One region of the Micromonospora echinofusca genome, then DNA from elsewhere that is predicted to be linked to it. Evidence: riboswitches for the same ligand, from Rfam matches in the RefSeq annotation. Region 1 holds a riboswitch; each other region holds the start of a gene.
What was found. Region 1 has a riboswitch for cobalamin ahead of GA0070610_RS31260 (ABC transporter substrate-binding protein). Riboswitches for the same ligand answer to the same signal wherever they lie in the genome.
Positions count from the first base shown of each region.

Region 2: linked by a shared signal. The riboswitch ahead of GA0070610_RS14965 (ribonucleoside-diphosphate reductase subunit alpha) and the one ahead of GA0070610_RS31260 (ABC transporter substrate-binding protein) in region 1 are both predicted to bind cobalamin.
Region 3: linked by a shared signal. The riboswitch ahead of cobN (cobaltochelatase subunit CobN) and the one ahead of GA0070610_RS31260 (ABC transporter substrate-binding protein) in region 1 are both predicted to bind cobalamin.

Region 1 is NZ_LT607733.1:5,765,091-5,772,742, forward strand. It holds gene GA0070610_RS24675 (ABC transporter ATP-binding protein) at 1-445, opposite strand, end outside; gene GA0070610_RS31255 (FecCD family ABC transporter permease) at 445-1,539, opposite strand; gene GA0070610_RS31260 (ABC transporter substrate-binding protein) at 1,545-2,555, opposite strand; cobalamin riboswitch at 2,585-2,763, opposite strand; gene GA0070610_RS24690 (ABC transporter ATP-binding protein) at 2,848-3,513, opposite strand; gene GA0070610_RS24695 (ABC transporter ATP-binding protein) at 3,536-4,567, opposite strand; gene GA0070610_RS24700 (ABC transporter permease) at 4,564-5,433, opposite strand; gene GA0070610_RS24705 (ABC transporter permease) at 5,426-6,463, opposite strand; gene GA0070610_RS24710 (ABC transporter substrate-binding protein) at 6,460-7,652, opposite strand, start outside.
Region 2 is NZ_LT607733.1:3,425,142-3,432,793, forward strand. It holds gene GA0070610_RS14965 (ribonucleoside-diphosphate reductase subunit alpha) at 1-2,153, opposite strand, end outside; cobalamin riboswitch at 2,373-2,587, opposite strand; gene GA0070610_RS14970 (ArsR/SmtB family transcription factor) at 2,824-3,153, shown strand; gene GA0070610_RS14975 (cation transporter) at 3,153-3,854, shown strand; gene GA0070610_RS14980 (golvesin C-terminal-like domain-containing protein) at 4,045-5,109, opposite strand; gene GA0070610_RS14985 (cellulose binding domain-containing protein) at 5,267-6,553, opposite strand; gene GA0070610_RS14990 (dienelactone hydrolase family protein) at 7,409-7,652, shown strand, end outside.
Region 3 is NZ_LT607733.1:2,475,857-2,483,508, forward strand. It holds gene GA0070610_RS10970 (SpoIIE family protein phosphatase) at 1-45, opposite strand, end outside; gene GA0070610_RS10975 (LacI family DNA-binding transcriptional regulator) at 296-1,282, opposite strand; gene GA0070610_RS10980 (MFS transporter) at 1,439-2,659, shown strand; gene GA0070610_RS10985 (hypothetical protein) at 2,750-3,085, shown strand; cobalamin riboswitch at 3,165-3,294, shown strand; gene cobN (cobaltochelatase subunit CobN) at 3,693-7,361, shown strand; partial or broken gene GA0070610_RS10995 (VWA domain-containing protein) at 7,358-7,652, shown strand, end outside.

The sequences.
Region 1 (7,652 bases):
CCAACTGCACCCGCTGCCGCTCCCCGCCGGAGAGGGTGTGCCAGCGGCGGTCGGCGTACCCGGCGAGGTCCACCCGGGCCAGCGCGTCCGCCGCAGCGGCGCGGTCGGCGGCGCTGTCGGACCAGCGCGAGCCACGGTGGGGCGTACGACCGAGCAGCACCACCTCGCCGACGGTGAGGTCCAGGTCCGTGTCGGCGTGCTGGGCGAGCAGCGCGGCACGGCGGGCCAGCGTGACCCGGGGCAGGGTGGCGACGTCGTCGCCGCCGACCGTGACCAGCCCGGCATCCGGCGCGGCGAGCCGGGCGACGACACGCAGCAGGGTGGTCTTGCCGCAGCCGTTGGGGCCGAGCAGCCCGACGAGGCTGCCCGCCGGCACCACGCAGGTGACGTCGTCGAGGATCCGCCGGGCCGCGGCGGACCAGGACACGCCGGTGACGGCGAGCATCAGCCACGCACCTTCCGGCGGTGCAGCAGCACCACGAAGGCGGGCACCCCGAGCAGCGCCGTCAGCACGCCGACCGGCAGTTCCCGGGGCGCGAACAGGGTCCGCGCGGCGGTGTCCACCCAGACCAGGAAGATCGCCCCGGCGAGGACGGCGACGGGCAGCAGGCGCCGGTGGTCCGCCCCGGTCAGGAACCGGGCGGCGTGCGGCAGGATCAGCCCGACGAAGCCCACCGCGCCACTGACGGCGACCAGCGACGCGGTGAGCAGCGCGGTGGCGACCAGCAGCAGCCACCGCACCCGGGCGACGGGGACGCCGAGGGTCGCCGCGGCGTCCTCGCCGAAGGCGAACGCGTTGAGCGTGCGGGCGTACGCCGCCATCAGGGCGAGCACGGCGGCCAGGACCGGCGCGGCCCAGGCCAGGGCGGCCCAGTCGACGCGGGCCAGCGAGCCGGAGAGCCAGAAGGTGATGCTCTGGGTGGCGTGCGGGTCGGCGACCCAGATGATGACGAACGAGGTCGCCGCACCGCAGAGCTGCGCGACGGCCACGCCGGCCAGCACCACCCGGGTGGGGGCCAGCACGGCCCGCCGGCCGGCCACCGCGGCCACCACCGCGAACGCGGCCAGTGCCCCGGCGAAGGCGCCCCCGGTGAGCGCGGCGGCCCCGCCGCCGAAGCCCAGGACGAGCACCGCGACCGCGCCGAGCGACGCCCCGGAGGAGACCCCGAGCAGGTACGGGTCGGCCAGCGGGTTGCGGGTGACGGTCTGCATGACCGCGCCGACGGCCGCCAACCCGCCCCCCACCGCCGCGGCCCCGAGCACCCGGGGCAGGCGCAGCCGCCAGACGATGTGCTCGCGCAGCAGGGGCACCTCGGCGTGCGGGAGCCCCAGGCGGTCGGCCACGACCGACCAGACGGTCGACACGGGGATGTCGGCGGGCCCGATGGTGACGGCCACGCCGATCGACACGACCAGGCCCGCCAGCAGGGCCACCAGCAGCACCGCCAGGCCGACCGGGTGCGCCGCGCGGAACCCGGCGTGACGCACGGTTCCGGGGCCGGCGGGCCGGGTCGGGTCGGCGGCCGTGCGGCGGACCACGGCGGTCAGCGGTCCGCCCCGGCGGGGAGCTGCGCCACGCCCGCGGCGAGCGCCTCGACGCCGAGCACGACGCGTACCCCGGCGGAGGTGGACGAGAACGGGATGACGACGAAGCGTTGCCCGGCCACGGCGGGCAGGTCCTTCAGGCTGGGGTGCCGGGTCAGGAATGTCCGCTTCGCGGCGGCCGGGTCCCAGCCCGCGTCGACCAGCACGATCGCGTGGGGATCGCGGTCCACGACCGCCTCCCAACTGGTGTCGGCCCAGCCGCCGGTGAGGTCGCCGAACGCGTTGCGCACCCCGACCGCCGACATGATCATGTTTGGGCCGCCGCAGCAGGCCCCGACGCTCGGGGCGTCGGTGCCGGCGTCCCACCAGAGCACGGAGACGTCCCGCGCGCCGCCGATCCGGGCGGCGGCCGTGGCGATCCGGGAGCGCTGGTCGGCGATGAGCTTCTCGGCCCGCTCCGGCACCCCGAAGACGGCCGCCACGTCCCGGATCTCGGCGAACACGTCCTCGACGGTCAGCCTCGCCGGCCGGTGCTGCTTCGGGCATCCGGCCGGCGAGAGGTACGTGCCGACGCCGAGCCCCGCCAGCGCGGCGCGGTCGCCGACGCCCTCGTCGCCGAAGGCACTGTGGAACGAGGCGTAGACGAAGTCGGGCGCCGCCTCCAGCAGCTTCTCCTTCGCCGGGTACCTGTCCGACAGCACCGGCACGGCGGCGTACGCGGCGGCGTGCTCGGGCAGGATCGCGTCGTCCAGGTACGCCGTGCCGGCCATGCGGTCGGCGAGGCCGAGGGCCAGCATGATCTCGGTGGCGGGCTGGTTGAGGGTGACCGCCCGCTCGGGCGGGGCGGCGACGGTGACCGGCGTACCGCAGTTGGTCAGCGTGACCGGGGCGGCGGCCGGCGGCGGCGCCGTGGCCGGGTCGTCCGTGGCGCAGGCGCCGAGCAGGACGACGAGGACGGACATGGGCGCAACGCGCCGGGACAGGGTGGACCGCACTGCGCGCACGCGCATCGGGACCGCCTTCCAACACCTCGTGGACGGGTCATCGCAGTGCCGTGGCCGGTCTCCTGGCTGACGGGAAATGCGTCCGTGGCCGGCCTTCCCAGGCTTGACGCCCAGTGACCTCTTACGACGAGGGCCGCGAACTTCCCGATCACAGTGGCGAGGGCCGCACCGGTCTTCCACCGGCTTCCCGAACACCACGGCAGCGTCACCCTAGCCGCCGGCCGCCCCGGAAGTCACGGTGACGAACACCATCAGGGACGGTCGCGCCGAAGGCGGCCGGCGGGACGGCCGGTCGGGGCTACGCGGCGGCCGGCAGGTCGACCACGCGGGTCGCCCAGCGGGCCATCAGCGCCGGGTCGTGGGTGATGAGCAGGACCCCGGCGGCGTGCTGCCGCTGGTAGTCGGTGATGACGGCCGCGAGGTGCGCCTGGGTGGAGGCGTCGAGCATGGCGGTGGCCTCGTCGCAGAGCAGGTAGTCGGGCCGGTGCACGAGCGCGCGGGCGAGGCAGGCGCGTTGCAGCTGCCCGTCGCTGACCGCGTGCGGGCGGCGGGCGAGCAGGTCGGGCGTGAGGCCGACGAGGTCGGCCAGCTCCGCCGCCCGGGCCCGCGCCTGCTCGTCGGGGGTGCCGGTGGCGCGCAGCGGCTCGGCGATGATGTCGGCGAGGCCCAGCCGGGGGTCGGTGGCCGCGCGAGGGCTCTGGAACAGGATCGCGACGCGCGTACGGACGGCGGCGGGCAGCCGGTGCCGGGCCCCCGCCACCCGGTGGCCGTCGAGGGTGACGTGCCCGGCCTCGGGGGCGTGCAGCAGGGCGAGCACCCGGGCGAGGGTGGACTTGCCGCTGCCCGAGGGCCCGCGCAACCCGACCGTCTCACCGGGGGCGACGCGCAGGTCGACGCCGTCGAGGACGCGCCGGCCGCCGTAGGAGACGGCGACCCCGTGGGCCGCGAGCGCGGTGCTGGTCATGCCGGCGCTCCGGCGGTACTGGTCATGCCGGCGCTCCGAGGGTCAGCGGGTGGTGGCAGGCGACTCTGCCCGGTCCGCCCGCCGGGGGCGCGGGCGGGGTGCGGCAGACGTCGGTGGCGCGCCCGCAGCGCGGGGCGAAGGCGCAGCCGGGCGGCAGGTCGGTGAGCATCGGCGGATGGCCGGGGACGGGCCGGAAGGCCCGTTCGGGCAGGGCGTCGAGCAGACCTGCGGTGTACGGGTGGGCGGGCGCCGCGAACAACTCGGCCGTCGGCCGCCGTTCCACGATGCGGCTGGCGTACATGACGGCGACCGTGTCCGCGACCCGACGGGCGGCGGCCAGGTCGTGGGTGATGAGCAGGACGGCTCCGCCGGAGTCGCAGCGGCGGCGCAGCAGGTCGAGGGTGTGGTCGACCAGTGGCCGGTCGAGGCCCGTGGTGGGCTCGTCGGCGAGCAGCAGCGGCGGGTCGGGAGCGAGGGCGAGGGCGGTGGCCAGGCGCTGGGCCATGCCGCCGGAGAGTTCGTGGGGATAGCGGTCGAGGTCGGTGGGGTCGAGACCCACCTCGGCGGCGACCCGCTCGGCCGCCGCGGGTGCCTCGCGCCGGGAGTGCCCGTGGGCGCGCAGGGTCTCCTCCAGCAGCCGCCGTCCCGTCCGTACGGGGTTCAGCGCGGTGGCGGGGCTCTGCGGCACCAGCCCGACGGCGCGTCCGCGTACGACGCGGGCGAGCTGGCGCTCGGAGGCGCCGGTGAGGTCGACCCGCTCCCCGGTGGGCCGGTGCAGGCGGGCCTGACCGGTGACCGTGGCGTTGCCGGGGAGCAGGCCGAGCAGGGCGTGCGCGAGCACCGACTTGCCGCAGCCCGACTCCCCGACCACCGCCAGCAGTTCGCCCGGGTGGACGGTCAGGTGCAGGTCGGTGACGGCCTGCACCACGGCGTCGCGGAGCTGGAAGCGGACGGTCAGCCCGTCGACCTCCAGCAGGCCGGGCCGACCGCCGGCGCCGACACCACCCGTGCCGCCGGAGTCGGCCGGATCGACGGTTCCGGGGGTGGTGGTCACAGGTTCAGCTCCGCTCGTACGCGCGGGTCGAGGCGGTCGCGCCAGCGGCCGGTGAGGGCGGCCAGGGCCAGCGTGACGACGACGAGGAGCAGGCCGGGCACGATGCTGGCCCACCAGGCGCCGGTGAGCAGGGACCGCTGCCCGTCGTTGATCATGTTGCCGATCGAGGCCAGGTGCGGGGGCAGGCCGAGACCGAGGAAGGACAGCGCGGTCTCGTGCCAGACGGCGTGCGGCACCATCAGCGTGGTGGCCAGCGCCAGCCGGGGCAGCACGTGCGGGAGCAGATGTCGGGTGATCACCCGGGTGCGGCTGGCGCCACCGGAGATCGCGGCGTCGATGAACGGCCGGGTACGCAGGCTGAGCAGCTCCGAGCGGACGATGCGGGCGGTGGAGAGCCAGTGCGTCAGCCCGATCGACAGGATCACCGCGCCCAGGCTCGGGCGCAGCATCGCGACGATGAAGATGCCCAGCAGCAGGTGCGGCAGCGCCGCGATGGTGTCGACCACCCGCATCAGCACCCGGTCGACCCAGCCGCCCAGGGTGCCGGCCACCGCGCCGACGAGGCCGCCGATCACGGTGGCGACGAGCGCGGCGACCGCGCCGACGAGCAGCGAGACCCGCAGGCCGTAGAGGCTGCGGTGGGCCACGTCGCGACCCAGGTCGTCGGTGCCGGCCGGGTGCGTCCAGGAGGGCGCGAGCCTGGTCCGGGCCAGGTCCACCGCGCTCTCGTCGAGCGGCCAGAGCACGGGGGCGAGGAGGCAGGCCAGGCCCGCGCCGACGAGCACGGCCCAGGAGACGGCGGCACCGGCGCGGCCCGTACGGAGCTTCGGCCGCCGGGTGCTGGCGGGCAGGGCGAGGTCAGTCATCGAGGCGTACCCGTGGATCGGCGGCGGCGTAGGCGAGGTCGGTGCCCAGGTTCGCGGCCAGCACCACGACGGTGGTGGCCAGGGTCGTGGCGGCGAGCAGCGGGAAGTCGCTGCCCAGCGCGCCCTGGACGGTCACCGCGCCGAGGCCGGGAAGGGAGAACACGGTCTCCACCAGGACGGCCCCGCCGATCAGCTCCGGCAGGTGGGTGCCGACGAGGGTGAGGAAGGGCAGCAGCGCGGTACGCAGGGCGTGGCCGAACAGGACCGTACGGCCCGGCAGCCCCCGCGCCCGGGCGGCGAGGACGTGGTCGTCGCGGAGGCTGTCGGCGACGGCGTCCCGGATGAACAGCACGAACCACGGCGTCTGGGCGACGGCCAGCACGCCCACCGGCAGGATCAGGTGCCGCGCCACGTCGGCGGGGTCGGTGCCGGTGGCGGTGATGTCGGTGAGCCCGCCCGCCGGCAGCCACCCGAGGGTGAGGGCGAACAGGGCGATCGCGGCCAGCCCGATCCAGAACACGGGCATCGACTGCACGGCGTACGCGGTGGCGCGCAGCGCCCGGTCGAACCAGCCGCCGCGCCGGTACGCGGCCAGTGTGCCCAGCAGCAGGCTCGCCACGAGGACGAGGGCGAGCGCGGCGCCGACGAGCAGCAGGGTCCAGCCGGCGCGGGCGGCGAGCACGGAGGTGACCGGCTCGTGGCGGCTGGTGGACCAGCCCAGGTCGCCCTGGAGCAGGTTGCCCACCCAGCGCAGGTACTGCACGGGCAGGGGGTCGTCGACGCCCCAGTTGGCGCGGATCTGCGCCAGGTTCTCCTCGCTGGTGGTGAACGCCGCCGCGCCCGCGTACTGCTGGGCGGGGTCGATCGGCGAGGCCGCGCCGAGGGTGAACATGCCGACGCTGGTCGCGGCGAGGATGGGTACGGCCACCAGCAGCCGCCGGCGGACCACCGCGCCGGCTCCCGCCAACCGCCGCGTCCGGCGCCGGGGGGTGGCCTTCGCCGGTGCGGCTGTCGGGGCGGAGGTCGTCACGACTTCCTCGTCCAGGTGTGGATGTTCCACCAGAGGCTGTTGGCGACGTCGTGCTCGTGCGGCTCCACCCGCGGGGTCACCCCGGCGAGCCCGTCCTTCACCACGTAGGTGTGCTGGAGGTAGGTGAGGAACACCCACGGCATGTCGGTGGCGAGCTGCTTCTGGAACGTGGCGTACGCGGCCTTGCGGGCGGCCGGGTCGGCGTTGGCGCGGCCGTCCTGCAACGCCCTGTCCGCCACCGGGGACCGGTAGGAGCCGGGGTTGAAGAAGCCCTGGCCGGCGAAGGCGGAACCGAACAGCTTGTAGGTGACGAAGTCCGGGTCGTACGGGGTGCCGTAGCCCATGACCAGCGCGTCGCTCTTCATCCGGGGGGTGATCGCGTCCCAGGTCAGCCCCTCGGGGGTGATCTTGATGCCCACCTTCTTCGCGTCGGCGGTCACCGCGAGCGCGAGTTCCTTGCGGAGGCTGTCCGTGGCCGGGTACATCAGCGCGAACGCGGCCTGCCGGCCGTCGCGGACGCGGATGCCGTCCGGGCCCGGCTTCCAGCCGGCGGCGTCGAGGGCGGCGGTCGCGGCGGCCGGGTCGGCGGCGGGTCTGCCGACGATCGAGGGCTCGGCGAACTCCGACGTCGGCGGGACCGGCCCGAACGCCGGCTCACCCGCCCCGCCGAGCAGCCCGGTGACCATCGCCGCCCGGTCCACCGCGGCGTTCAGCGCCCGCCGCACGGCGAGGTCGGCGGTGACCGGGTTGCCCATCGGCAGCATCACGCCCCGGTAGTCGGCGGTCGGCACCCGCTGCACCCGGTAGCCGGCCTGCCCGTCGAAGCCGGTGGCCAGCTTCGGCGCCAGCTCCGCGGCGTCGAACTCCCCCGCCCGCATCCGCTGCGCGCGTACGTTGTCGTCGGCGACGAACGCCACCACCACGCCGCTGTTGGCGGGCCTGCCGCCCCAGTAGCTCTCGTTGGCGGCGAGCACGAGCCGGTCGCCCGGCGTCCACGACGTCACCCGGTACGGGCCGGTGCCCACCGGCTTGCGGTTGAACTCGGCCTTGTTGATGTCCTGCCCGGTCAGCGCCTTGGCCGGCACGATCCCGAGGGCCAGCCGCTGCGCGAACGGCGCGTAGGCGTACTTGAGGGTGAAGACCACGGTCGACGGGTCGGGCGCGGCGACCGAGGCGAGCATGTCCAGGT
Region 2 (7,652 bases), 2.3 Mb from region 1:
TACATCGAGGAGAGCTTGCCGATCGTCGGGGCGGCCAGGAACAGGTTCAGCGACTGCGACTGGTCGATGTACGGGGCGCGGGCCGAGGCCAGGTCGATCAACGCCCGCTGCGGCAGCTCCCATGCGGTACGGAACAGCTCCCGCACCTCGGCCGGCAGTTCCGCGACGTCCCGCACGGAGCCCTCGGCGCGCTTGATGGCCGTGCGGATCCGCTCCGTCCACAGGCCACGCGCCTTCAGCTCCCGTACGAGGGCGGTGTTGACCTGGAGGAACTCCCCCGACAGGGTCTCGCGCTTGAACAGGTTGGACACCTGCGGCTCGATGCACTCGTAGCAGCCGGCGATCGAGGCGATGGTGGCGGTCGGCGCGATCGCCACCAGCAGCGAGTTGCGCAGCCCGTACGCGGCGACCCGCTCCCGCAGCGCGGCCCACCGCGCCGGCTGGGTGCCCGTCACGCCCCACAGGTCGGGTTGCAGCTGCCCGCGCGCCGCCCGGGTCCGCCCGTACGCCGGGTGGGCGCCCGAGCGTTCCGCCAGGTCGGCGGAGGTCTCCAGGGCGGTCAGGTACAGCTCCTCGCTGATCCGGGTGGACAGCTCCCGCGCGGCCGGGGAGTCGAACGGCAGCCGCAGCGCGAAGAACACGTCCTGCAAGCCCATCAGCCCGAGCCCGACGGGCCGCCAGCGGGGGTTGCTCGCCGCCGCCTGCGGCGTCGGGTAGTAGTTGATGTCGATGACCCGGTCGAGGAACGTCACGGCGGTGCGGACGGTGGCGCGCAGCCGCTGCCAGTCGATGCCGTCGGCGCCCAGGTGGGCGGCGAGGTTGACCGAGCCGAGGTTGCACACGGCGGTCTCGCCGTCACTGGACACCTCGATGATCTCGGTGCACAGGTTGGACAGGTGCACCACGTTGCCCGCCTCGGCGGTCTGGTTGCACAGCCGGTTCGCGGCGTCCTTGAACGTCATCCACCCGTTGCCGGTCTGGGCGAGGGTACGCATCATCCGCCCGTACAGCTCGCGCGCCGGGACCTGCCGCACGTAGCGGCCCTGCTCCTCGGCGGCCCGGTACGCCGCGTCGAACTGCTCGCCCCACAGGTCCGGCAGCTCCGGCACCACGTCGGGGTCGAACAGCGACCACATCCCGTCGGCCTCCACCCGCCGCATGAACTCGTCCGGGATCCAGTTGGCCAGGTTCAGGTTGTGGGTGCGCCGGGCGTCCTCACCGGTGTTGTCGCGCAGTTGGAGGAACTCCTCGACGTCCGGGTGCCACGGCTCCAGGTAGACGCAGGCCGCGCCCTTGCGCCGGCCGCCCTGGTTGACCGCTGCCACCGAGGCGTCGAGCGTCCGCAGCCACGGCACGATCCCGTTGGACTGCCCGTTGGTGCCCCTGATCAGCGCGCCCCGGGAGCGGACCCGGGAGAAGGCGATGCCGATGCCGCCGGCGAACTTCGACAGGTTCGCCACCTGCGCGTACCGCTGGTAGATCGAGTCCAGCTCGTCGCGCGGGGAGTCGACCAGGTAGCAGGAGGACATCTGCGTGTGCCGGGTGCCGGAGTTGAACAGCGTCGGTGAACTCGGCAGGTACGCCAGGCTCGACATCAGCCGGTAGAACTCGACCGCCTCGTCCGGCGTCTGCGACAGGCCGCAGGCCACGCGCAGCAACCAGTACTGCGGGGTCTCCAGCACCAGCCGGCTCGTCGGGTGACGCAGCAGGTAGCGGTCGTAGACCGTACGCAACCCGAAGTACTCGAAGCGCAGGTCGCCGCGCGGGTCGACGGCGGCGTCGAGGACGCCGGCGTGGGCGGCGACGAACGCCGCGGTGTCGTCACCGATCAGCCCCTCGGCGTACCCGCGCCGGATCGCCTCGCTGAAGGAGCCGATGCCCTGCCGGCGGACCTCCTTGTCGACGTACCCGGCCAGCAGGCGGGCCGCCAGCCGCGAGTACTGCGGCTCCTCGCCGATCATCTCCGCGGCGGTCTGGATGGACAGCCGGTCCAGTTCGGCCGTCGTCGCCCCGTCGTACAGGCCGCTGATCGTCCGGGTCGCCACCCGCAGCGGGTCGACGTCGGCGAGGTCGTCGGCCCACCGCTCGACCGCCCGGACGATCCGGTTGACGTCGACCGCCTCGGTGCCGCCGTCGCGCTTGCGGACCCGCATCTGCGGTCGCCGCTGGCCCGCCACGGCCGCATCGTCGACCGCCGTGCCGGCGGCCGGAACAACCTCGGTGACTGTCACCACTCACTCCTCGCGAGCCTTGATCCCAGACGGATTTCCTGGGGCACGCGGGGAGCGGACACCGACGACGACGCGCGCGAGCACGCGTCGGGATGGCGTCGGCCGTCCCACGCGGCCTCGGACCGCCACACACCCTGATGCGGGCGTACGGCGCACTGGCAGGTCTTCGGACTCGCGGGCGTGACCGGACTCGCCGGTCTCCTACTGGCCGTCGCTTCCCAGGCCGTTGGCGGCCCAGTGCTGATGACGGCGGTCGTTCCCACTCACCGCTGCGGGGCAGTCCCGGATTCCCACCGGGTTCCCTCTTGCCTCGACCGCTCCGGATGAGCGGCCGAACCAGCTGCGCCCGACACCATATATAGGGTTGGCGGCGTTGTCACACCCCACATGTCGGTCCCGGGCGTGTCGTCGGCGAGCCGGACGACGCCTGTCGATCGCACGCCGGATGCCCGCGTCGATACACCGCCGGCGGGCCGTTGCGCCAGCGGGCCGGTCCCGTCGACGGCGTCGCGCCCCGTCGACGTCCGGCCCACGAGACCAGCGCGCACCGAGCCGCCTCCGCTCGATACATCGTCGGCTGTACCATCGGGGCGTGGAGACGTTGACGTACGGTCAGGTGCTGGCGCGCTTCGGTCACGCCCTGTCCGATCCGACCCGGGCGCGGCTGCTGCTGGCGCTACGCGACGGGCCGGGCTATCCCGCAGAGCTGGCCGAACTGCTGGGCACGACCCGGCAGAACCTGTCGAACCACCTGTCGTGCCTGCGCGGCTGCGGCCTCGTGGTCGCCGCGCCCCAGGGGCGGCGCACCCGCTACGAGTTGGCCGACGCCCGACTGGCCCACGCCCTGACCGACCTGCTCGGCCTCGCCCTGACGGTCGACCCCGCCGCCTGCCCGGTCTCCGCCGAGAAGGGCTGCTGCTGATGAGCCTGCCCCTGATCGACCCCGCACCGGTCGGGCCGTCGCCGGCACGCCGCCAGGTGCTCGCCCGCCGGGTGCGGCTGCTGGTCGCCGCCACCATCACCTACAACGTCGTCGAGGCGGTCGTGGCGATCACCGCCGGCACGCTCGCGTCGTCGACCGCGCTGATCGGCTTCGGGCTGGACTCGGTGATCGAGGTGTCGTCGGCGGCGGCGGTGGCATGGCAGTTCGCCGGCCGCGACCCGGAGTCCCGCGAGAGGGTCGCGCTACGGATCATCGCGGTCTCGTTCTTCGCGCTCGCGGCGTACGTCACGGTGGAGTCGACACGGGCGCTGCTCGGCGGCGCCGAGGCCGGGCATTCCAGCGTCGGCCTGGTGCTCGCCGCACTGTCGCTGGCGATCATGCCAGGGCTGTCGTACGCGCAGCGCCGCGCCGGCCGGGAACTCGGCTCCCGCTCGGCGGTCGCGGACTCCAAGCAGACCCTGCTGTGCACCTACCTGTCCGCCGTACTGCTCGTGGGCCTGGGATTGAACAGCCTGTTCGGGTGGTCCTGGGCCGACCCCGTCGCCGCGCTGGTCATCGCGGCGGTGGCGGTGAAGGAGGGCCGCGAGGCGTGGCGCGGTGACGCCTGCTGCACGCCCGGCCTCGGCCCGGCCGGCCCGGCGACGAGCAGCCGTACGACGGACTGCGCGGGCGGATGCTGAGCGGGCCGTTCGGCAGCTCCCGGTGCGGCCGTCACCGGGTCCGTCGTCGACCCGCCGGTGATCGCGCCGCCGCCGCGAAGCACCAGGCTCCGGCAGCGGCGACGCGATCACCGTCCACGCCTCGTCGGTCACCTCGCCACGACGTACCACCGGCACGTCGTCGACGAGCGGGCACGGACCGGCGGCACTGTCAGACGCGGGTGACCCGGACGGCGTCGGCCACCACGTAGCCGGTGGCGTTGGTCCAGCGGCTGACCGCGACCAGGTTCCGGTCGCCGGCGGCCAGCCCGAAGGTGCCCAGCGAGCGCCAGACGCCGCCGCTGGAGCGCTGGTCCACGTTGACCGTACGGTTGCCCGAGGCGGTGACGACGACGTACGGGGTCGAGCTGTTGTAGCCGGGGTCGGCCGGGTGCCGTACCTCGACGCGGTAGTTCCCGGCGGCCGGGATGTTGACCTTGAACCAGGCGGCGTCGCTGGCCGGCGTGGGGTTGGCGAAGCGGTAGTCGGCCCCGTAGCGCTGGGCGGAGTACGAGGAGGTGCCCCAGTTGGTGCTCGCCGTGAACCGGCCCGCCGTGGCGTTGTCCACGATGGTGCTGAACGTCGGCGGGTTGGGCGCGCTCAGGCCGAGGTAGGCGGCGATGCCCTCGGCGTGGCCACGGGCGGTGGCGGTGATGAAGTCGGCGCGCTTGAGCAGGTTCGAGTCGGCGACCGAGTCGATGAAGAGGTTCTCGGTCAGCACCGCGGGCATGGCCGACTCGCGCAGCATGTGGAAGTTCGCGGTCTTCGGCCCTCGATCGGTGACCCCGCCGATCGTCCGCATGCGGCCGATCACCCTCGGGTGCAGCGCGTTGTGCAGGTTGACGGTGGCGGCGTCCGCCGTCGGGTACCGGTAGCTCTCGAAGCCGGTGCCGCCGCCGGAGTTGATGTGCACGCTCACGAGCAGGTTCGCGCCCCACGCGTTGGCGTCGTCGGTGCGGTACGCCAGGCTGCGGGTGATGTCGGTGGTGCGGGACATGCGGACGTCGACGGCCCAGTTGGCCAGCAGGATGCTGCGCAGTTGCAGGGAGATGTCGAGTGTCAGGGCCTTCTCCTGCAGCCCGTTGCCGACCGCGCCGGGGTCGGTGCCGCCGTGGCCCGGGTCGATGTAGACCTTCGGCAACGCGGCCCACGCGGGGCCGGCGACCACGGGGACGGCTGCGGCGCCGGCGACGGCCGCCAGGAGGGTACGCCGCCGCAGCGTCGGGTTGTCGAACATGTGCACCTCGTCATCGGGAGAGATCGACAGTGCCCGCAATATAGTGGAGCCTCGATGCCCGATGAAAGATGTCTACGCCTACTGATCTGAGCCTCGAAGGAATCTTCCTCCACCGGGGGCCCGGAGCCAGGTGGCTCCGGGCCCGGTCTCGCCACGCTCAGGGGCTGGTGCAGGTGATGTTGCCGGGCGCGGTGGCGCCGTCGCCGGTGGCGGTGAACCCGAAGGCGGTCGAGGCGTTCGCGCCCAGCGTGCCGTTGTACCCGGCGTTGCGGACGGTGATGTCGCCGGCGGTGGCCGTGTGGGTGCCGTTCCAGAGGCTGCTGATGGCCTGGCCGCCGGCCAGGGTCAGACGTACGGTCCAGCCGTCGATCGTGGTGGTGCCGGCGTTGGCCACGACGACCTCACCCTGGAACCCACCGGGCCAACTGTTCACCGTGCGGTAGGTGGCGGTGCAGGTGCCCGGCCCGCCGGTCGGCGGGGGCGTGGTCGGCGGCGCGGTCGTGGGTGGCGCGGTGGTAGGCGGCGCGGTGGTCGGCGGCGCGGTGGATGGGAACTGGGTGAAGAACCTCCAGATCTCCCCCGAGGTCCAGGTCCTGGCGTCGTTGGGGCTGGACGATCCGTCGACGGGACTCGGGGTGTGGTCTCCGTCGAACGCGGCCCACTGCACGGGGTATCCGGGTCGGCAGCCGGAGTAGCTGGTGGTGATGTGGGTGAGGCTGCCTCTGCTCGGCTCGCGCGGGTTCTGCGCGGTACAGCCGTTGTTCCTGACGAACGTGTCGCGAATCGACCGGCCCATCGAGATGTTCAGCACGCTGTCGTAGAGGCCGTGGATGCCGAAGTACGCGACGGGTTGGGTACCGCCGTTGCATCCGCTGAGGTTGGCGCCCGACAGGACGGTGACTGCCCGGATGACGGTGGGCCGGGCGCAGGCGACCGCATAGCTCATGGCCCCGCCGTAGCTCCAGCCGAGCGCGAAGCGCTGGGTCGTGTCGACGCAGAGGTCGTTCTCGACCTGCCGGGAGATGTCGTCGAAGAGGGTCAGGTCCCGACCGTTGGTGTTGGCCCAGCCGGCGTCGATGCCCTGGGGCGCCACGAAGATCGTGCTGTTGTTCGACAGCGGCGCGAGCCCGTAGTAGCCGGCGGAGGCCACGCTGCTGGCCGAGCCGTTCAGCCAGTGGAAGCCGAAGATCAGCCGATAGGGATGGTTCCTGTCGTACCCGTCCGGGATCCGCAGGATGTAGCTGCGGTTCTGTCCGCCGCTCTGAATCGTACGGGTTCCGCTGGTGAGCGTGGGGGCCTTGCCGCAGCCCGCGGTGGTCGCGAGGGTGCCGTTCGTCGCGGCCACCGTCATTGCGCGGAAGCCGCCGCCCAGCGCGCCGGCGGTCGCCGCGAGAAGAACTGCCGCGGCCGCCATGGATGAGAGAAGGTGCCGGTGTTTCAGCATTGCCTGACCTCCTGGCCATTGGTCCTGTGCCGGTGGCGCTGCGCGACGTCGACGCGGCGACCGCCGGCCGCACCCCCGCCGTCGCAGAGGGCGCAGACGACTCGCACCGCCCCTTCTCGCCGTCGACGAGCCGGGTCGAGCCGGTTCCGGGTCCGCCGACGACAAGGCGAGGGAAGCTGGGCGTACGGCCGGACGGAGTCGCCCGGCCGCGTGCGGTCACGTGGCATCGGCGCAGCGGCCCGGACTGGTCCTCGACCGGCGAGGCGGTGAGCGGGCGTACCCCTCGGGGCGCCTGCCGATCGACTGAGGTGACGGGGAGCGTGCCCTTCGCTCCCGCCGGGAAGATAGCAGGTTATCGATAACATCCTCAACCGGCCGCGTTACGGAAGACACCGCGGCGCTCCCGTATCCAGCTGTCCGGCGCGTGGCGGGGAAGGCCCGAAGGTCCTCGGCGGCTCGCGGCCGGGCCACCATCCCCTCGGGCCCGGCCAGCTTCTGGCTCGGACCTGCTCCTGTCACCCACGTCATCGACGACCGCGAAACTATCGCATGACAATCCGCAACTTTCTGGAGACCTGTGGCCAGCTACGAGTGTGAGCGCTAACAGCGTCCTGTCCCCCAGCCGCCGATGCGCCCGACGGGACCCGGTCCATCGGTGATGCGGGCGGGCTCGATGCAGGACAGCGCCCCGCCCGGCATCGCCGTCGGGCGGATCGCTTCGTGATACCGTCGGCGTCGCTGTGCGCTGCTGCGAACCGAGGAGGTGAGACCGATCAACGCTGTTACAGGTCGGGGCTCCCTCCCTCGCATGGCCTAGGGAGCGCCCGCAAAGGCATCCCGAAAGGCGTGAGCGCTATGCGCTTCAACTCTGAGACGTCGTCCAACGGCGTCCGCGAACAGATGTTCATCCTCGGTGACGTTCCCGGCGTGCTGTGGACGGCGGAAGGTGCCGCCGGTACCCGCCCCCTGATCCTGATGGGACACGGCGGCGGCCAGCACAAGAAGGCCCCCGACATCGTGGCCCACGCCCACCGCTTCGTGGCCGAGTGCGACTTCGCGGTGGCGGCGGTGGACGTGCCGGGCCATGGCGATCGGCCGA
Region 3 (7,652 bases), 3.3 Mb from region 1:
GTCGACGGCCGCCCCCGCCGGTTCGGCGTGCTGCTTCGAATCCACGTCCCGGCCCCCTGTCGCCGCCCTGGTGTCCGGGTCGCAGGCAGCCGTCGAGCCCTGCCCCTCATCGTCCCGCCGGGGTGACTTTCCCCAACCGGCCACGGCTTGAACCGTCCATCGACGTGACCCGACCCGCACCCCCCCGAGTCGGCGTCGATCATGCAGGTGTGGTGCCCGCGAAAGTCGGGAAGGCCCGATGACGCCCACCAGAACCCATGATCGATGCGGGAGAGGGGCGGGGCTGCCCGGCGACTCAGCCGCTGACCCGGCGGACCAGCCGGGACGGGAACATCGTCGCCGGCGGCACCGGCCGCCCGTCCAGTACGGCCGTCGCCGCCGCCGAGGCGATCTGCGTGACCGGGTGGGTGGCCGTGGTCAGCGCGGGGGTGGTCATCGCGGCGAGCGGGATGTCGTCGAAGCCGGTCACCGCGACGTCCCCGGGCACCTGGACGCCGTCGCCGCGCAGCCCGTCGATCACCCCGAGGGCGGTGGCGTCGCTGCTGCCGACGATCGCGTCCGTGTCCGGCCAGCGCGCCAGCACCTCCCGGGCCGCCGCCCGGCCCCGGTCGGCGCTGAAGTCTCCCGGGACCAGGCGCACCGGCAGTGCGGCGTCGCGCACCACCCGCCGGTACGCGCCGACGGAGCGGCCGGCGCACGACAGCCAGCGGGGGCCGGTCACCATGGCGATGCGGCGGCGCCCGCTGGCGTACAGGTGCCGGACCACGGCCTCGGTGCCGCCACCGTTGTCCACGTCGAAGGCGGGTACGAGGGCGGAGCCGATGCCGATCGAGGCCACCCGGCCGCGCAGTCCCACCGGGACGGCGTCCAGCACCGTCTCGGTGGTGTTGATCAGGATGATCCCGCCGACGCTGCGGTCCTCGGCCAGCCGGCGCACCTCGCCCGGGGCACGGGTGGGCAGCCAGTGCAGCGCCACCCCGAGCCCGTACGGCGCGCAGACCCGGGCGCACGCGCCGAGGACCCGGTGGACGTACGGGTCGTCGAGGACCGTGGGGGCGGTGCCGGTCACCGCCACCACCAGCCGGACGCCGGTGCCCCGGACCAGCGCGCGGGCGGCCGGGTTCGGCGCGTAGCCGAGCAGGTCGGCGGCGACGGTCACCCGCTCGCGGGCGGCGGCGGAGGCGTACCCGGTGCCGGCGATCACCCGCGAGGCGGTGGCCCGGGAGACCCCCGCCGCCCGGGCGACGTCCTCCAGGGTCGGTGGTCGGTGCGTCGTCGTCATCCCGGTCCTCCCCGTGGTCGGCCGTCGCGGCGTGGACGGTCGACCGCATCATGCCCCTGCGACGTGTCCACGGTAAGGGGCGCGGCCGGGTTGTCCTGAAAGCGCTCTCAGGTGTGGGATCGGGCGGGAGAGCACCCGAGGCGAGAGGACGCCCCCGTGAGCCGTACCGTCGCCCCGCCCGCCGCGCCGCCGCCGGTCGTACCGCGGTCGGTGCTCGCCGCCCGTACCGGGGTGGCCGTGGTGTTCGCGCTCAACGGCCTGGCCGTGGCCACCTGGTTCTCCCGGGTGCCCGCCGCCCGGGACGCGCTCGGGCTCAGCGCCGGCCGGCTCGGGCTGCTGCTGCTCGCCATGTCCGTCGGCGCGCTCCTCGCGATGCCCACCGCCGGCCTGGTGGCCCAGCGGCTGGGCGCGGCCCGCACCGTCGCCCTCTCCACCCTGGTCGTCGCGACCGGGCTGACCGTGACGGGAATCGGGGCCCTGGCCGGCTCCCCGGCCGGGGTCGCGGTGGGGCTGTGCGCCCTCGGCTACGGCTCCGGCATCTGCGACGTGGCGATGAACGTCGAGGGCGCGGCGGTCGAGCGGCGGCTGGGTCGTACGGTCATGCCCCGCTTCCACGCGGCGTGGAGCCTCGGTTCCGTGGCCGGCGCCGGCCTGGGCGCCGGGGCGGCCCGCCTCGGCGTGCCGGTCGCCGCGCACCTGGCCGCGCTGGCCGCGGTGGTGCTGCTCGGCACGCTGCTGGCCGTACGGTCGTTCCTGCCGGCGGCCGAGAGCGGCACCGCCTCCGCGTCGGCCGCCCCGGCCGAGCGCCGCCGCGAGCTGCTGGCCGCCTGGCGGGAACCGCGTACCCTGCTCATCGGCCTGCTGGTGCTGGTGGCGGCGTTCGCCGAGGGCAGCGCCAACGACTGGCTGGCGGTCGCCTTCATCGACGGCCACGACCTCGGCGAGGCGGCCGGGGCGGCGGTCTTCGGCGTCTTCGTCGTCGGCATGACCATGGGGCGCATGCTGGGCACCGTCGCGCTGGACCGTTGGGGCCGGGTGCCCGTGCTGTCCGGCACCATCGTGCTCGCCACGGTCGGCGCGGCCGTGGCGGTGCTCGCCGGCTCCGGGCCGGTGGCGATCGCCGGCGTCGCGCTCTGGGGGATCGGCGCGTCGCTGGGCTTCCCGGTCGGGATGAGCGCGGCGGCCGACGACGAGCGGCGGGCGCCGGCCCGCGTCAGCGTGGTCGCCGTGATCGGCTACACCGCCTTCCTGGCCGGCCCGCCGCTGCTGGGCCTGCTCGGCGACCGGGTCGGCACCCTGCGGGCACTGCTCGTCGTGCCGCTGTTGCTGCTGCCCACCCTCGCCCTGGTGCCGGCCACCCGCCCGCCGGCCCGCTGAGGTCACCTGGCGGGGCACTCACACCCCGCTCGCAGCCGCCTCGCAGGTAAGGGTGCTGCACTGGGAGGACCCGGAGGAGAGGAGCGGGACATGGGCTGGTTCAACCGGCGGTCGCGGGCCGCCGACCCGACCCCGACGAAGCTCGACCGGGAGGCGACCCGGGAGGACCTGGCCGCGCTGGAGGCGTTCGTGACCAGCCGCCGGGGCGTGGAGTTCTACCTGGAACCGGAGACCACCGCGACCGACACCACCGTCGTCGCCATCGCCCACGACGGCGAGTGGATCCGCCGTCGCACCGGCTCGCCGCGCGCCGCCGGCTCCATCGCCCGCAAGCACGCGGTGCCGCTGTACGAGGCCGCCCGCACCGGCTACCCGGAGCGGATGCGGGTGTGGAACCGGGCCCACCCGGAGCGCCACGCCCGCTGACGGGTCCGCCGCCGGCCGGTCGGGGCGGCGTTGACCGGCGGCGCCGGGGTGTGGCAGCATTCGCGGCCTGACGGCAGTGAAGGAAGCCGGTGCGATTCCGGCGCGGTCCCGCCACTGTCACCGGGGAGCGATCCCCCCTCGTGAGTCACGGCCGTGCGTGCGCGGTTGGAAGGCCGGGGGTGAGCGTCGATCCGGGAGCCAGGATACTTCGGCCGTCGGAGTGACCCCAGGGCGTGGACACCCGAGGAGGACCCGATGACGCACCGCGTCTCCACCATCGACGATCATCGTCGCACTGTGCCCGGCCGTGGCAGCGGCCCCGTGGGCGGCGGTATTTCCGCGCCGCCGGCCAGCCGCCGGGCCGCCGCGCGCCCGCCGGCCCGCACCGCGCCCACCGTCGGTCGCGCCCACACCGTGCCAGGTCCGGTCGCCGCCGCGCCCGGGTGTGCCCTCGCCACCTGCCGCTGACGCCCGCGTCGCGTCGCCCGACCCCGCCGGCCCGCCGGTGAGCTGGCCGCCGGCGCGCCGTACCCGCTGAATCGCGCCCACCCCTCGCCCCGCCCGGTCGTCCCCGCGCCGACCAGGGTGTCACTCTCCGGAGTCATGCGTGCGCATCCTGCTGCTGTCCACCGCCGACACCGACCTGCTCGCCGCCCGCGCCAGCGGCGCCGACTACCGGCTCGCCAACCCCGCCCGGGTCGCCGCCGACGCCGTGCCCGCGCTGCTCGACGGCGTGGACCTCGCCGTCGTACGCCTGCTCGGCGGCCGGCAGGCGTGGCCGGACGGGCTCGCGGCGGTGCTGGCGTCCGGCGTGCCGACGGTCGTGCTCGGCGGCGAGAACGTGCCGGACGCGGAGCTGATGGCGGCGTCCACGGTGGCCTCCGGGGTGGCCACCCAGGCGCTGGCCTACCTGGTCGAGGGCGGGCCGGAGAACCTCGCCCAGCTCGCCCGCTTCCTCTCCGACACGGTGCTGCTCACCGGCGAGGGCTTCGCCTCACCCGCGCCCACGCCGACGTACGGCATCCACGGCGAGCGGCCCGCGCGGCCGGACCGGCCGACCGTGGGCATCGTCTTCTACCGGGCGCACGCCCTCGCCGGGAACACCGGATTCGTCGACGTCCTCGCCGACGCCGTCGACGCGGCCGGCGGCGACCCGCTGCCCATCTACTGCGGCTCGCTGCGCGGCCTGACCGCCGGCGCGGGACCGCTCGGGCTCTTCGCCCGCTGCGACGCCCTGCTGGTCACCGTGCTCGCGGCCGGCGGCACGGTCGCCGCCGACGCCTCCGGCGGGGGCGACGAGGACGCCTGGGACGTGGGCGCGCTCGCCGCCCTCGACGTGCCGGTGATCCAGGCGCTCTGCCTGACCAGCACCCGTGAGCAGTGGGCCGACAGCGACGCCGGACTGTCCCCGCTGGACGCCGCCATGCAGGTGGCGATCCCCGAGTTCGACGGCCGGATCGTCACCGTGCCGTTCTCGTTCAAGAAGATCGACGCCGACGGGCTCTCCACCTACGCGGCCGACCCGGAGCGGGCCGCCCGGGTGGCCGGCATCGCCGTGCGGCACGCCCGGCTGCGGCACGTGCCCCAGGCCGACAAGCGGCTCGCGGTGGTGCTCAGCTCGTACCCGACGAAGCACTCCCGGGTCGGCAACGCCGTGGGCCTGGACACCCCCGCCTCGGCGGTGCGGCTGCTCGCCGCCCTGGCCGACGCCGGCTACCACCTCGGCGATGCCCCGGTGCCCGACGACGGCGACGCGCTCATCCACGCCCTCATCGCCGCCGGCGGCCACGACGTCGAGTGGCTCACCCCGGAACAGCTCGGCGCCGCCGAGGCGCGGGTGCCGGGGGAGGTCTACCGGCGCTGGTTCGACCAGGTGCCGGCGGAGCTGCGGGAGCGGATGCTCGCCCACTGGGGCGAGCCGCCCGGCGGGCTCTACACCGACGGCGGCGACATCGTGCTCGCCGGGCTGCGCTTCGGCAACGTGGTGCTGCTGATCCAGCCGCCGCGCGGCTTCGGCGAGAACCCCATCGCCATCTACCACGACCCGGACCTGCCGCCCAGCCACCACTACCTGGCCGCGTACCGCTGGCTGGCCGCGCCCGTCGCCGACGGCGGGTTCGGCGCGGACGCCGTGGTGCACCTGGGCAAGCACGGCACCCTGGAGTGGCTGCCCGGCAAGGGCCTCGGGCTGGCCGCCGACTGCGCCCCGGACGCCGTCCTCGGCGACCTGCCGCTGGTCTACCCGTTCATCGTCAACGACCCCGGCGAGGGCACCCAGGCCAAGCGGCGCGCGCACGCCGTCGTCGTCGACCACCTGGTGCCGCCGATGGCCCGCGCCGAGACGTACGGCGACCTGGCGAAGCTGGAGCAGCTGCTCGACGAGTACGCCACCGTGCAGGCCCTCGACCCGGCCAAGGTGCCGACCCTGCGGGCCCAGATCTGGGACCTGGTGCGCGCCGCCGAGCTGCACCACGACCTGCACGCCGAGGCCATGCCCGACGCCGACGACTTCGACGACTTCGTGCTGCACCTCGACGGCTACCTGTGCGAGGTCAAGGACGTGCAGATCCGCGACGGCCTGCACGTGCTCGCCGCCGCGCCCACCGGCGAGGCCCGGGTCAACCTCGTGCTCGCCGTGCTGCGCGCCCCGCAGGTGTGGGGCGGCGCCCGCGCGCTGCCCGGCCTGCGGCAGGCCCTGGCCGCCGCGTACGGGCTGGACGAGCAGGCGCTGCTCGCGGAGCCGGGCCGGCGGCTCACCGTGCCCGAGGCGCTGACCGAGACCGTGGACGGGCCGGGCGTGACCGCCGCCGACGCGGTCGACCTGATCGAGGCCCTGGCCCGCCGGCTGGTCGTCGGGATGGAGACCCTCGGCTGGGACGCCGACGCCGTCGACGCGGTGGTCGAGGAGGTGGCCGGGCGGGCCGTGCCGGACGCCGCCGCGGTGCTCCGCTTCGCCGCCACCGAGCTGGTGCCGCGCCTGGACCGTACGACCGACGAGATCGACCGGGTGGTGGGCGCCCTCGACGGGCGGTTCGTGCCGCCCGGCCCATCGGGCTCGCCCACCCGGGGGCTGGTCAACGTGCTCCCCACCGGCCGCAACTTCTACTCCGTCGACCCCAAGGCCGTCCCGAGCCGCAACGCCTGGGACGTCGGCGTGGCCCTCGCCGACTCGCTGCTCGCCCGGCACCTCGCCGACACCGGCGAGTATCCCCGCTCGGTCGGGCTCACCGTCTGGGGCACCAGCGCCATGCGTACCCAGGGCGACGACATCGCCGAGGTGCTGGCCCTGCTCGGCTGCCGCCCCACCTGGGACGACCGGTCCCGGCGGGTCACCGGCGTCGAGGTGGTGCCGACGGCGGAGCTGGGCCGCCCCCGCATCGACGTGACCGTACGCATCTCCGGCTTCTTCCGCGACGCCTTCCCGCACGTGGTCGCGCTCATCGACGACGCGGTGCGGCTGGTGGCGGCGCTCGACGAGCCCGCCGAGGAGAACTTCGTGCGCGCCCACGTCGCCGCCGACCTCGCCGAGCACGGCGACGAGCGGCGGGCCACCGCCCGCGTCTTCGGCTCCAAGCCGGGCGCGTACGGGGCCGGGCTGCTGCCGCTGATCGACGCCCGCAACTGGCGCAGCGACGCCGACCTCGCCGAGGTGTACGCCGTCTGGGGCGGCTACGCCTACGGCCGAGGGCTGGACGGGCGGGAGGCGCGCGCCGACATGGAACGCTCCTTCGCGCGGATCGCCGTGGCGGTGAAGAACCAGGACACCCGCGAGCACGACATCGTCGACTCCGATGACTACTTCCAGTACCACGGCGGGATGGTGGCGATGGTCCGCCACCTCACCGGGACCGCCCCGGCCGCGTACGTGGGGGACTCGGCGATGCCGCACGACGTGCGCACCCGCACGCTCGGCGAGGAGACCCGACGGGTGTTCCGGGCGCGGGTGGTCAACCCGAAGTGGATCGCCGCGATGCGCCGGCACGGCTACAAGGGCGCCTTCGAGCTGGCCGCCACCGTCGACTACCTGTTCGGCTACGACGCCACCGCCGGCGTCGTCGACGACTGGATGTACGAGCACCTGGCCGCCGCGTACGTCTTCGACGACACCACCCGCGAGTTCCTGGAGCGGTCGAACCCGTGGGCGCTGCGCGGCATCACCGAGCGGCTGCTGGAGGCGGCCGACCGGGGCCTGTGGGCCGAGCCCGAGCCGGCCACCCTGGACCGGCTCCGGGAGACGTACCTGGCCAGCGAGGGCGACCTGGAGGAACGCTCATGACCACCTACCCGTTCAGCGCGGTGCTGGGCATGGACGACATGCGGCTGGCCCTGCTGCTCAACGCCGTCTCCCCGGCGATCGGCGGGGTGCTCGTACGCGGCGAGAAGGGCACCGCCAAGTCCACGGCCGTACGGGCCCTGGCGGCGCTGCTGCCGCCGGTCGACCGGGTGGCCGGCTGCCGCTTCGCCTGCGACCCGGCCGTGCCCGACCCGTCCTGCCCGGACGGCCCGCACCCCGGTGCCCCGGCCGTCGAGCGGCGTCCCGCCCGGCTGGTGGAGCTGCCGGTCGGCG